DNA from 3 places in the Methylorubrum populi genome. Region 1 is predicted to be linked to each of the others. Evidence: predicted binding sites of a transcription regulator. Region 1 holds the regulator's gene; each other region holds the start of a gene.

Region 1 (3,256 bases):
CTGTCGCCTTCGGGGAAGAAGACCGGAGCGAAGTAGAGCGCGAAGAAGGCGTAGCAGTAGAAGTCGTACCACTCGACGAGATTGCCCGACGAGGAACCGACGATCGCCATGATGCGGCGCCGACGGTCGGCCGCCTCGTCCTGCGCCGCCGTCGCAGTAATGTCCTGCATGCGCTGTCCCTGATCGGCCGGCCTCGCGGCCCCGTGATCCCTCTCGCGGCTGCGTAACTAATCGTGAGTGGCACGCTGCCGACGCGGCACGCGCCCGTTCCGTGACAGAAATCGGCAAACGTTGCACCCGGCCCATTCGATCGCTCCGAAGCCGGCCGGAGGAACCTGTGACGCGGGCGAAGATCCTCTGTGCGGCGCGCCCGTTTCGCTCAGCCGCAGACCGGCACAAGCGAGCATCGGCACGTCGCTCGATAATATTCTGCAAGAAACATGAATGATCTTTGGAACGTTGATCCACCGTTCCTCGGACAATCATTCGGTATCGAACAAAGTCATACACGCATTGCCACGCTTATCCCGAACAACACGGCGCTCGGCACGGTGCAATGCATCTTTTCGGAACGGTTTTCCCCGGTCCGCCGTTGCGAGCCGGTTCTCGGCGCCGCGTCGGCAGCCGGCAGAAGACAGGGATGGAACATGACCAAGTTCTTTCGCAGCACGGCGACGGCCGCGATTCTTGTGCTCGGCGCGGCGACCGCTCTCGCTCAGGGTGGCGGCGCCGGCGCAGGCGGTGCCGGCGGGGGCGCGGCCGGAGGAGCAGGCGGGGCCGCAGGGGGCGGTGCCGGGATGGGAGCCGGCGGCGCGGGCGGCGCCGGGGGAGCGGCCGGAGGAGCGGCCGGAGGAGCGGGCAGCGGGGCGGCGAGCGGCCCGCGCGGCGGAGCCGGTGAAGCGGGCGGGGCCGGTGGCGCCCGCGGCGGCGAGGTCGGCGGCGGCGCACGCGGAGGCGAGACCGGCGGGGCGGCGAGCGGCGCCGGTCGCGGCGGCGAGCCGGGAGAGGCCGGGACACGCGGAGGCCGCGAAGGCGGCCCGGCCCGCGCCGGAGAGACGGGTGATCGCGGCAACCGCGACGGCAACCGCGACACGGGCCGGGACGGCGCCGGCGAGCGCGAAGGCCGGGGTGGCCGTGACGCGGCCGGGGAGCGCGGCAACCGTGACACGGGCCGCGACGGCGCGGGGGAACGCGGAGCACGCGACGGGGCCGGCGAGCGGGGTAGTCGCGGGGCCGCCGCCGAGGCGCGCGGGGCCTCGAAGAGCCTGAGTTCGACCCAGCGCACCGAGTTCCGGCAGTCGATCACCCGCTCCAATGTCCGGGCGGTCACGAACGTGAACTTCGCGGTCCGCGTCGGCACGGCGATCCCGCGCTCGGTTTCGCTGCACCCGCTTCCCCCGGCGATCCTCTCCCTGGTGCCGGCCTATCGCGGCCTGCAGTTCATCCTGGTCGGCGACGACATCGTCATCATCGATCCCGACACCTACGAAATCGTGGACGTGTTCCCGGCCTGATCCGGCCTCTGCCACATTGCAACGGAGGGCGGTGGCGCTGCGGCGTCGCCGCCCTTTGCGTGTTCGGGCTCGTCTTGCGGAACAGGAGAGGAACGGCTAGGCTGTTCGTGCTTTGTTTTCAACGATTCTGCGGCGCCCCCGGCCCGCGGTCGACAGCAGGTGCCGCATGCTGACCCGCAAGCAACTCGAACTGCTCCAGTTCATCCAGCAGAGGATGCAGGAGAGCGGCGTGCCGCCGTCTTTCGACGAAATGAAGGACGCGCTCGATCTCAAATCCAAATCCGGCATCCACCGCCTGATCATGGCGCTGGAGGAACGCGGCTTCCTGCGCCGCCTGCCGAACCGGGCCCGTGCCATCGAGATCCTGCGCATGCCCGACCTAGCGGCAGCCAAGTCCGCGCCCGCCTCCGAGCCCCGCCGATTCACCCCGAGCGTGGTCGAGGGGGGCTTGTCGGGCAAGCCGCCCGCGCCGAAGCCGGCGATGCTGCAGGCCCATGACGGCAACGGCCAGTCGGTGATGGTGCCGGTGATGGGCCGGATCGCCGCCGGTACGCCGATCTCGGCGATCGAGAGCCAGAGCCACTCGATCTCGATGTCTCCCGACTTCCTCTCGGGCGGCGAGCACTACGCGCTGGAAGTGCGCGGCGACTCGATGATCGAGGCCGGCATCCTCGACGGCGATCTCGTGGTGATCCACAAGCAGGACACCGCCAATAACGGCGACATCATCGTAGCGCTCATCGACGACGAAGAGGCGACTCTCAAGCGCCTGCGCCGCCGCGGCTCCTCGATCGCCCTCGAGGCGGCCAATCCGTCCTACGAGACCCGCGTGCTCGGTCCGGATCGGGTGCGCATCCAGGGCAAGCTCGTGAGCCTCGTGCGCCGCTACTGAGGGACCTCGGCCTGCGGCAGGTCCGACGGATCCGTCGCGCTCGGGTCGCTCGATGATTGCGGTTCCGACCGGGCAGCCGGTGTCTCCGTGCCGGTCGCTTTGGACTGTAAGGCCGGCTGCCACGGCTTCGGTTGGCCGGTCCCGCGAGCGGTGGCAAGTTCCGGCCCCGCCGTTCCGAGGCGGATGGCGGTGGCGCCCTGCGCAGCCAGGAAGGTGCGGTCGGCGATCAGCGGCGCGGCGCAGCCCGGCGGCGCCCGCAGGCGGGTGATCAGGATGTCGGCCCGGGCGCAGTCCTCGGCGAAGGCGCGCTTGTCGGTGACGAGCGCGACGGCGCGGCCATCGACGGCCACGAGCGTGCAGCCGAGACGGTCGCAGCGCGGTCCAGGATCTCCGGTGAGGGATTCCGGGCGGCGCCCGTCGCCGTCAGCCTTCAGCCACTGTTCCAGCACGAAGCCGGGCGGACGGCCGAGGACGACGAGGCGGCCGTCCCTACCGCGGACCGCGGCGCCGGCCCCGTCCCGGTCGATGTAGATGTCGTAGCGCGACGGGCTCGCGGCGAGCGCGATGCCGACCCCCGCCGGCAGCAGGGCGAGCAGCCGCAGACGCGACACCGGCAGGGTCGCGAGGAGCAGGGCGGCCGCGAGAAGCGTCAGGGCGCCCGTTCCGAAGGCCGGCAACACCACGTTGGCCTGTCCGAACCCGGCGATCCAGGCCGAGATGTCGAGCATGCCGCGCACCGCGAGCCCCATCAGCCACCAGACCGGACGATCAAGGGCGAACGGGTAGGCCAGCATCCCGAGCACTGCCGCGGGCATGACCGCCAGCGATACGAGGGGCAGCGTCAGGGCAT
Region 2 (3,256 bases), 2.2 Mb from region 1:
AAGGCCGTTACCGTCAAGATCCGCCTCGTCTCGACCGCCGATACGGGCTACTTCTACGTCACGAAGAAGAACTCCCGCACGCAGACCGAGAAGATGGTCATGAAGAAGTATGACCCGGTCGCGCGCAAGCACGTCGAGTTCAAGGAAGCCAAGATCAAGTAAGCCTTCCGCTTCATCCTCTTATGGATGTGTCGAGGCCGCTCCGGCGACGGGGCGGCCTTTCGCGTTTGGGCCCAACAGCGGCAGGCTCGCCGACTCGCGCGATTTTGTCGGCTTGGCGATGCGCCGACACCATCCCTGCGCAAGCGAGATCGTGTAGAGCGAGAGGTATGAACGCCTCTGCCACGCATCTTGTTCCCGCCGGCATCGCGCTGACGATCGCTTCCGCCGCCATGGCCCTCGAGCGCGCCGGATACGCGCATTCGGCCGAGATGACCGTGGGCGCGGCACTCGCGGCCGCGGCGGTGATGGTGCTGATGCGCGCCGCGCCCCCGTGGTTCCGGGTCGGCTGATTGCCGAGAGCATCGTCTTTTTCCAAAAGGCCCGCGGCCGTCGTCCGGTGCCCTCAGCTGCGGTCGAGCCGGACCGACAGCATCCGCACCTTGAGCCGGGGCGAGAACGGCAGGCCGGCCAGCAGCCGCTCCCGCCGCACCACGTCGCCCGGTCGCGGGCTGCGCACGCCCACGACGCTCTCGCCCCGCGCGGCGATCCGGGCTGGCAGGGCGGTGTGCGGGCGACGCATCCGGCCGAGCGCCATGTCCGGACGGGCGGTCCCGACGAAGCGATCGAGGCTGCGGATCCATCCCTCCGCCGGGATGTCGCCCGGCTCCAGGCACAGCAGCCACTCGCGCCGCGCGGCTCGCGCACCCGCGCTCCACGGATTGGCGCCCATCGGTCGCACCACCAGCGTGGCGCCGCTGCCCTCGGCCATCGTCTCCAGGGCGGAGCAGGAATCCGCCGTCACGATCACCGCATCGCCGACGAGTCCGGCCGCCACGCCGGCGACGAGTGCGCTCAGCGTGTCGGCGAGGCACTCGATCGCGACCGGGTCGGAGGATCGTGCCACGTGGATGAGGCCGGAGATCATGCCGCGCGAATAACCGATTTTGTGCCCGCGCAAAGCCTTCGTTGCGCGGCCGTTCCCGCGGACGGCCCGGAATGACGGTGAAAGCCAGTCCTTGCATGAAACTTGTGCATTCCCGCTTCCCATGTTCCTGATATGTTCTTAAAAAGACGAGCGGTAGGACGATCGGGAAACGGTGGGCGTCGGGGGTGGGTGACGGACGAAAGCCGCTGGACGGCAAGCCGGATGGCTCCCGGCATGACGCGGCCCGGGTCGCGCCCGAAGCGCGGCGCGGGCGCGGCGCAACCACCAATCCGGACGGGCGCTTCGAGGCGACCCGGCGCGAGACCTTCGACGACGGCTGGCCGGAGGAGGCGGAACGCCCGCGGCGCACCGATGTGATGCCCGAGCGCGCCCGCCACATCATCACCCGCAACGCCTCGCCGGACATCTCGTTCGACCGCTCGATCAACCCGTATCGCGGCTGCGAGCACGGCTGCATCTACTGCTTCGCCCGGCCGAACCACGGCTATGTCGGCCTCTCGCCCGGGCTCGATTTCGAGACGCGGCTGTTCTCGAAACCCGACGCGGCCGCTCTTCTGGAGCGCGAATTGTCGGCCCCCGGCTACCGGCCGCGGACCATCGCGCTTGGCACCGCGACCGATCCCTACCAGCCGATCGAGCGCAGCCACGGCATCACCCGCGCCGTGCTGGAGGTGCTGGCCCGCTTCCGCCACCCGGTCGGCATCGTCACCAAGTCGAACCTGATCCTGCGCGACCGCGACCTCCTCGCGGCGATGGCGGCGCAGGGGCTCGTGAAGGTGGCGATCTCGGTCACCACCCTCGACCCGGATCTGGCCCGCCGCATGGAGCCGCGCGCGCCGCATCCGCGCAAGCGCTTGGAGGCGATCCGCGCCCTGAGCGAGGCGGGCGTGCCGGTGATGGTGCTGACCGCCCCCGTCATCCCCTCGCTCAACGACCACGAGATCGAGGCGATCCTGGAAGCGGCCCGGACGGCGGGGGCGCGGGAGGCCGGCTACGTGCTGCTGCGCCTGCCGCACGAACTCGACGACCTCGTCGGCGACTGGTTCAGCGAGCATTATCCGGGACGCAAGGCGCACGTCTTCTCGCTGCTGAGCGGGGCCCGCGGCGGCAAGACCTACGACGCCGCCTTCGGCACCCGCATGATCGGCCAGGGCCCCTATGCCGATCTGATCCGCCGCCGCTTCGCCCTGGCCAAGCGGCGGCTCGGCTTTCCGGAGGAGCCGGTCCGCCAGACGACGGAGCTGTTTCGCGTGCCGCCGCGCGCGGGGGACCAGCTCGCCCTGTTCTGACGGCTCCTCGGCCGACGGGAATCCCGCCTGCCGACGGGGGCTCGACGGCGTGCGGCCGGTTCAAGCGGGGGCGTCACCCGGTCGAGACGACACCCGCGGCCGCGAAGCGTCCCGTAAAACTCACCCGGTGGTGCGGGCTGCGCCCTCGCGCCGTCAACCCGGCGAGGTGGGCGGCGGTGCCGTAGCCGGCATTGCGGTCCCAGGCATAGTCCGGATGGCGCGGGGCGAGGCGCCGCATGATCGCGTCGCGAAGGGTCTTGGCGACGATGGAGGCGGCGGCGATCTGCGGCACGAGGCGGTCGCCGCCGATCACGGCGCGGCAGGGCTGGGTCAGGCCGGGGATCGCGTCGCGCCCGTCCACCAGCACGGTCGCGTCGAGTCCGAGGCCCGCCACCGCCCGGCGCATGGCGTCGAGAGTCGCGGCCCGCACGTTCACCCGATCCACCAGCGCCCGCGAGCCCGCCGCGAGCGAGACCCGCGCATGCGCCCGGATCAGCGGCGTCAGGGCTTCGCGCGTGGCGCGGTCGAGGCGCTTGCTGTCGTCGAGCCGGGCCAGGATTTCGGGGGGAAAGGCGAGGGGGTCGAACCAGACCGCCGCCACCATCACCGGCCCACACAGGGCGCCGCGCCCGACCTCGTCGCAGCCGATGACCGCCGGGTAGCGTGCGGCGAGGGCCGGATCGAACGGGCGCGGGGCTTTTTCGGATTTCGAGCGGGGCGGCATGGCGCCGATCCTCGCATCCCCGCGGCCGTCGGTCATCCCGGCGGGGGCGAGAACGGCGCGGACGAGCCCGGCCGTGGCGGAAATGGATCAGCCGGGCGGGGCAGCGCGCCGCTGCTCGCCCGGTGCGGGGAGCGC
Region 3 (3,256 bases), 2.4 Mb from region 1:
CGCAAGCACTATCCCGACCTCAAGGTGATCTTCGTGTCGGGCTATGCGGAGGACGCCTTCCGCAAGAACCTGCCCGAGGGCGAGACCTTCAACTTCCTGCCGAAGCCCTTCAGCCTGAAGCAGCTTGTCGAGACGGTGAAGCGCACCATGGCGAGCTGACCGTCGCCGAGTGCACGGCGGCTCTCAACGGGAGAGGCGTCGCGAAGAGTATACGGATCCGCTTCCGTGATCGAAGCGGATCAGCACAGCGTCGAGCGGCCTTCACAGCCTCCGCTCGCCAGCAAAGGACGTTGTGCGGCCGTCGCCTTCCTGCGCGAGACCAACCGCGGGACAACGGTTTGACGGTTTTCCGGCTGATCGAATCGGCCCGACTCCGAGCTCCGGTCATTCCGAACCTTTCGACGCGGCCCCCGGGATGACAGCGGACTCGGCTTGGCCTTGAACGCGGTGCGGGTCTGCCGAGCGGATTCCCTCTTCGACCGAGCGAGGTCCGTATCATTTGTCCGGATCGTCGCTCTGCGACTCGGCCAGAGTATTCCTGTCGGCATCGTCGACCTCCGCCCGCAAACCGCGCCGCAACTCGAACAGGCTCATCTGCAACAATGTGCGCTGCCGGAATGTCGCACTCGGTCCCAATCGCTCTTCGGCTTCTTGAAGAAGCTGTTCAATCGCGCGGAGTTCATTGAGGTCTCGCGACATGAAGACGGCCTTGTCGTGTATTCGACGTAGTTGCGGTAGATTTTGCTGCCTGTACTACTCACAAGAAAACACTAATGAAATACTATAATTATATGTAGTTGAAATCACTCGACCGATCGCGAGCAAACGCTTTTCGAAGCGCATCATTTAATCAGACATCAGCACGAGCATTGCAGGCCGCATTATCTTCAATTGGATATGACGGATCGATAGATTTGGTAACATATAGTGAAAATACCTAAACGTACACTGGCAGCGCATCATCTTCAGATGCGACAAAAATGACAGGTCACGACGAAGGAGGGAAACCGACGTTACGCTGATCGCTTCGCCTCAACCTTGATCCAGACGACATATCCTTTGTGGCTCGTTCCATCAAATCGGGGGGTTCCGTTCGGAGTGGGTGAACGCCGCATTCGGCGCGAAGGCGGACGCTACGTGGCAACCGCCACAGAACGTGCACCTTGGCCCTTGCACACTGAGAACAAAACAAGTACGAAATGGATCAGCTCCGGCGGATTGAGCGCCGTGCCCCTCCCATGCATAAGGAAGCCTCGCGATGGCCCAGCCTGCGCTGAAGATGGTGGATTCCTCGACAATGGCAGCAGCCGACAAGGACAAGTCCAAGGCGATCGAGGCTGCGCTGACGCAGATCGAGCGGGCCTTCGGCAAGGGCTCGATCATGCGCCTCGGCAAGTCCGACAAGGTGCAGGAGGTCGAGACCGTCTCGACCGGCTCGCTCGGCCTCGACATCGCGCTCGGCGTCGGCGGCCTGCCGCGCGGCCGGGTGATCGAGATCTACGGACCGGAATCGTCGGGCAAGACGACGCTGGCGCTCCACACGATCGCCGAGGCCCAGAAGAAGGGCGGCGTCTGCGCCTTCGTGGACGCGGAGCACGCCCTCGATCCGGTCTACGCGCGCAAGCTCGGCGTCAATCTCGACGACCTGCTGATCTCGCAGCCCGATACCGGCGAGCAGGCGCTCGAAATCACCGACACGCTGGTGCGCTCCGGCGCCATCGACGTGCTGGTGGTCGATTCGGTCGCCGCGCTGACGCCGCGCGCCGAGATCGAGGGCGAGATGGGCGAGAGCCAGCCGGGCCTCCAGGCCCGCCTGATGAGCCAGGCGCTGCGCAAGCTGACCGGTTCGATCTCGCGCTCGAACTGCATGGTGATCTTCATCAACCAGATTCGCATGAAGATCGGCGTGATGTACGGCAGCCCCGAGACCACCACCGGCGGCAACGCGCTGAAGTTCTACGCCTCGGTGCGCCTCGACATCCGCCGCGTCTCGACGCTCAAGGACCGCGACGAGGCCATCGGCAACTCGGTGCGCGTCAAGGTCGTGAAGAACAAGGTCGCGCCGCCCTTCAAGCAGGTCGAGTTCGACATCATGTTCGGCGAGGGCGTGTCGAAGGTCGGCGAGTTGATCGACCTCGGCGTCAAGGCCGGCATCGTCGAGAAGTCGGGCGCTTGGTTCTCCTACGACAGCCAGCGTCTCGGCCAGGGCCGCGAGAACTCGAAGGGCTTCCTGCGCGACAACCCCGACATCGCCAACAAGATCGAGGCCTCGATCCGGCAGAATTCGGGACTGGTCGCCGACCGGATCCTCGAGAACGCCAAGCCGACGGCCGACGATCTGGACGAGGGCGAGGCGTAAGCGCCCCGCTCGACCCATCGGAACTGAAAAGGCCCGCCGCGATGGCTCGCGGCGGGCCTTTTCTTTAGTTCGTTGGGATGAACGCGGAGGGTCAGACCGCCGCGTAGCGGGCGTCGAACTCGGCGGCGAAGCGGGCGCTGGGCCGGTCCATGCAGCGATCCACCCAGGCATCGATCTCAGGCACACCCGGCTTGCCGAACCACGCATAGGGCGAGTGCAGCAGGAGGTCGACGGCGGTGAAGCGGTCGCCGAGCAGGAAGGGCTTGTCCTTCAAGGCGTCGGCGAGCCGCGACTTGATCTCCGTCTCGGTGCGGAAGGTGCCGGCGAGGGCCGGGTGTTCGACCCCGAGGGCCTTGAACACCAGCACCGGCTCGACGACGCCGGCATACCACGCCAACCAACTCAGATAGGGCCCGCGCCGCGGGTCTCCGACAGGGATGCCCAAGCCTGCCTCCGGGAACAGCTCTGTGAGGTGCTGGATGATTGCACTCGATTCCCACACCAAGACGCCGTCGTGGTCGAGCACCGGCACCTTGCCGTCGGGATGAGGGTTGCGCGGATCGCGGCCGCCCGATCCGTCCATGCGCGGGATGGTGACGACCTCGATGCCGACCGCGTCCAGGGCGTCGAGTTCCTTGAGGAGCGCGACGATTCGGGTCGAACGGCTGCGGGGCGAGTGGAACAGGGTGATCATCGGTGGCCTCCAGCTGGCGGGGTGACGGGAGACGGTGTAGCCAGGGCCACCTGCCAGTTTCCGTCAGTTGAGCGATGGCGCGGACCGATCGGCTTTTCCGGCTGCTGCACGCGATGCGCATCTTGCCCGCGCCGGTCACCGCGGCCCGGCTCGCGGAGGAGACCGGCGTGTCTCTGCGCTCGCTCTATCGCGACATCGACAGC

What was found. Region 1 encodes LexA, which represses DNA repair genes until DNA is damaged. Its sites were predicted from a motif close to TGTTCNNNNTGTGTTCNG; they were not measured.
Region 2: the regulator LexA is predicted to act here: its motif matches at 1,210-1,227, upstream of MPPM_RS09155 (PA0069 family radical SAM protein).
Region 3: the regulator LexA is predicted to act here: its motif matches at 1,180-1,197, upstream of recA (recombinase RecA).

Annotation. Positions count from the first base shown of each region.
Region 1 covers NZ_AP014809.1:5,473,758-5,477,013, reverse strand. The annotation lists gene MPPM_RS25475 (MFS family transporter) at 1-170, opposite strand, end outside; gene MPPM_RS25470 (DUF1236 domain-containing protein) at 648-1,514, shown strand; gene lexA (transcriptional repressor LexA) at 1,681-2,406, shown strand; gene MPPM_RS25460 (ComEC/Rec2 family competence protein) at 2,400-3,256, opposite strand, start outside.
Region 2 covers NZ_AP014809.1:1,989,927-1,993,182, forward strand. The annotation lists gene rpmG (50S ribosomal protein L33) at 1-162, shown strand, start outside; gene MPPM_RS09145 (hypothetical protein) at 330-512, shown strand; gene MPPM_RS09150 (glycosyltransferase family protein) at 566-1,087, opposite strand; gene MPPM_RS09155 (PA0069 family radical SAM protein) at 1,273-2,397, shown strand; gene rnhB (ribonuclease HII) at 2,471-3,121, opposite strand; gene MPPM_RS09165 (glycosyltransferase family 4 protein) at 3,154-3,256, opposite strand, start outside.
Region 3 covers NZ_AP014809.1:3,111,898-3,115,153, reverse strand. The annotation lists gene MPPM_RS14265 (ATP-binding protein) at 1-159, shown strand, start outside; gene MPPM_RS14260 (hypothetical protein) at 496-699, opposite strand; gene recA (recombinase RecA) at 1,280-2,359, shown strand; gene MPPM_RS14250 (glutathione S-transferase family protein) at 2,451-3,053, opposite strand; gene MPPM_RS14245 (helix-turn-helix transcriptional regulator) at 3,128-3,256, shown strand, end outside.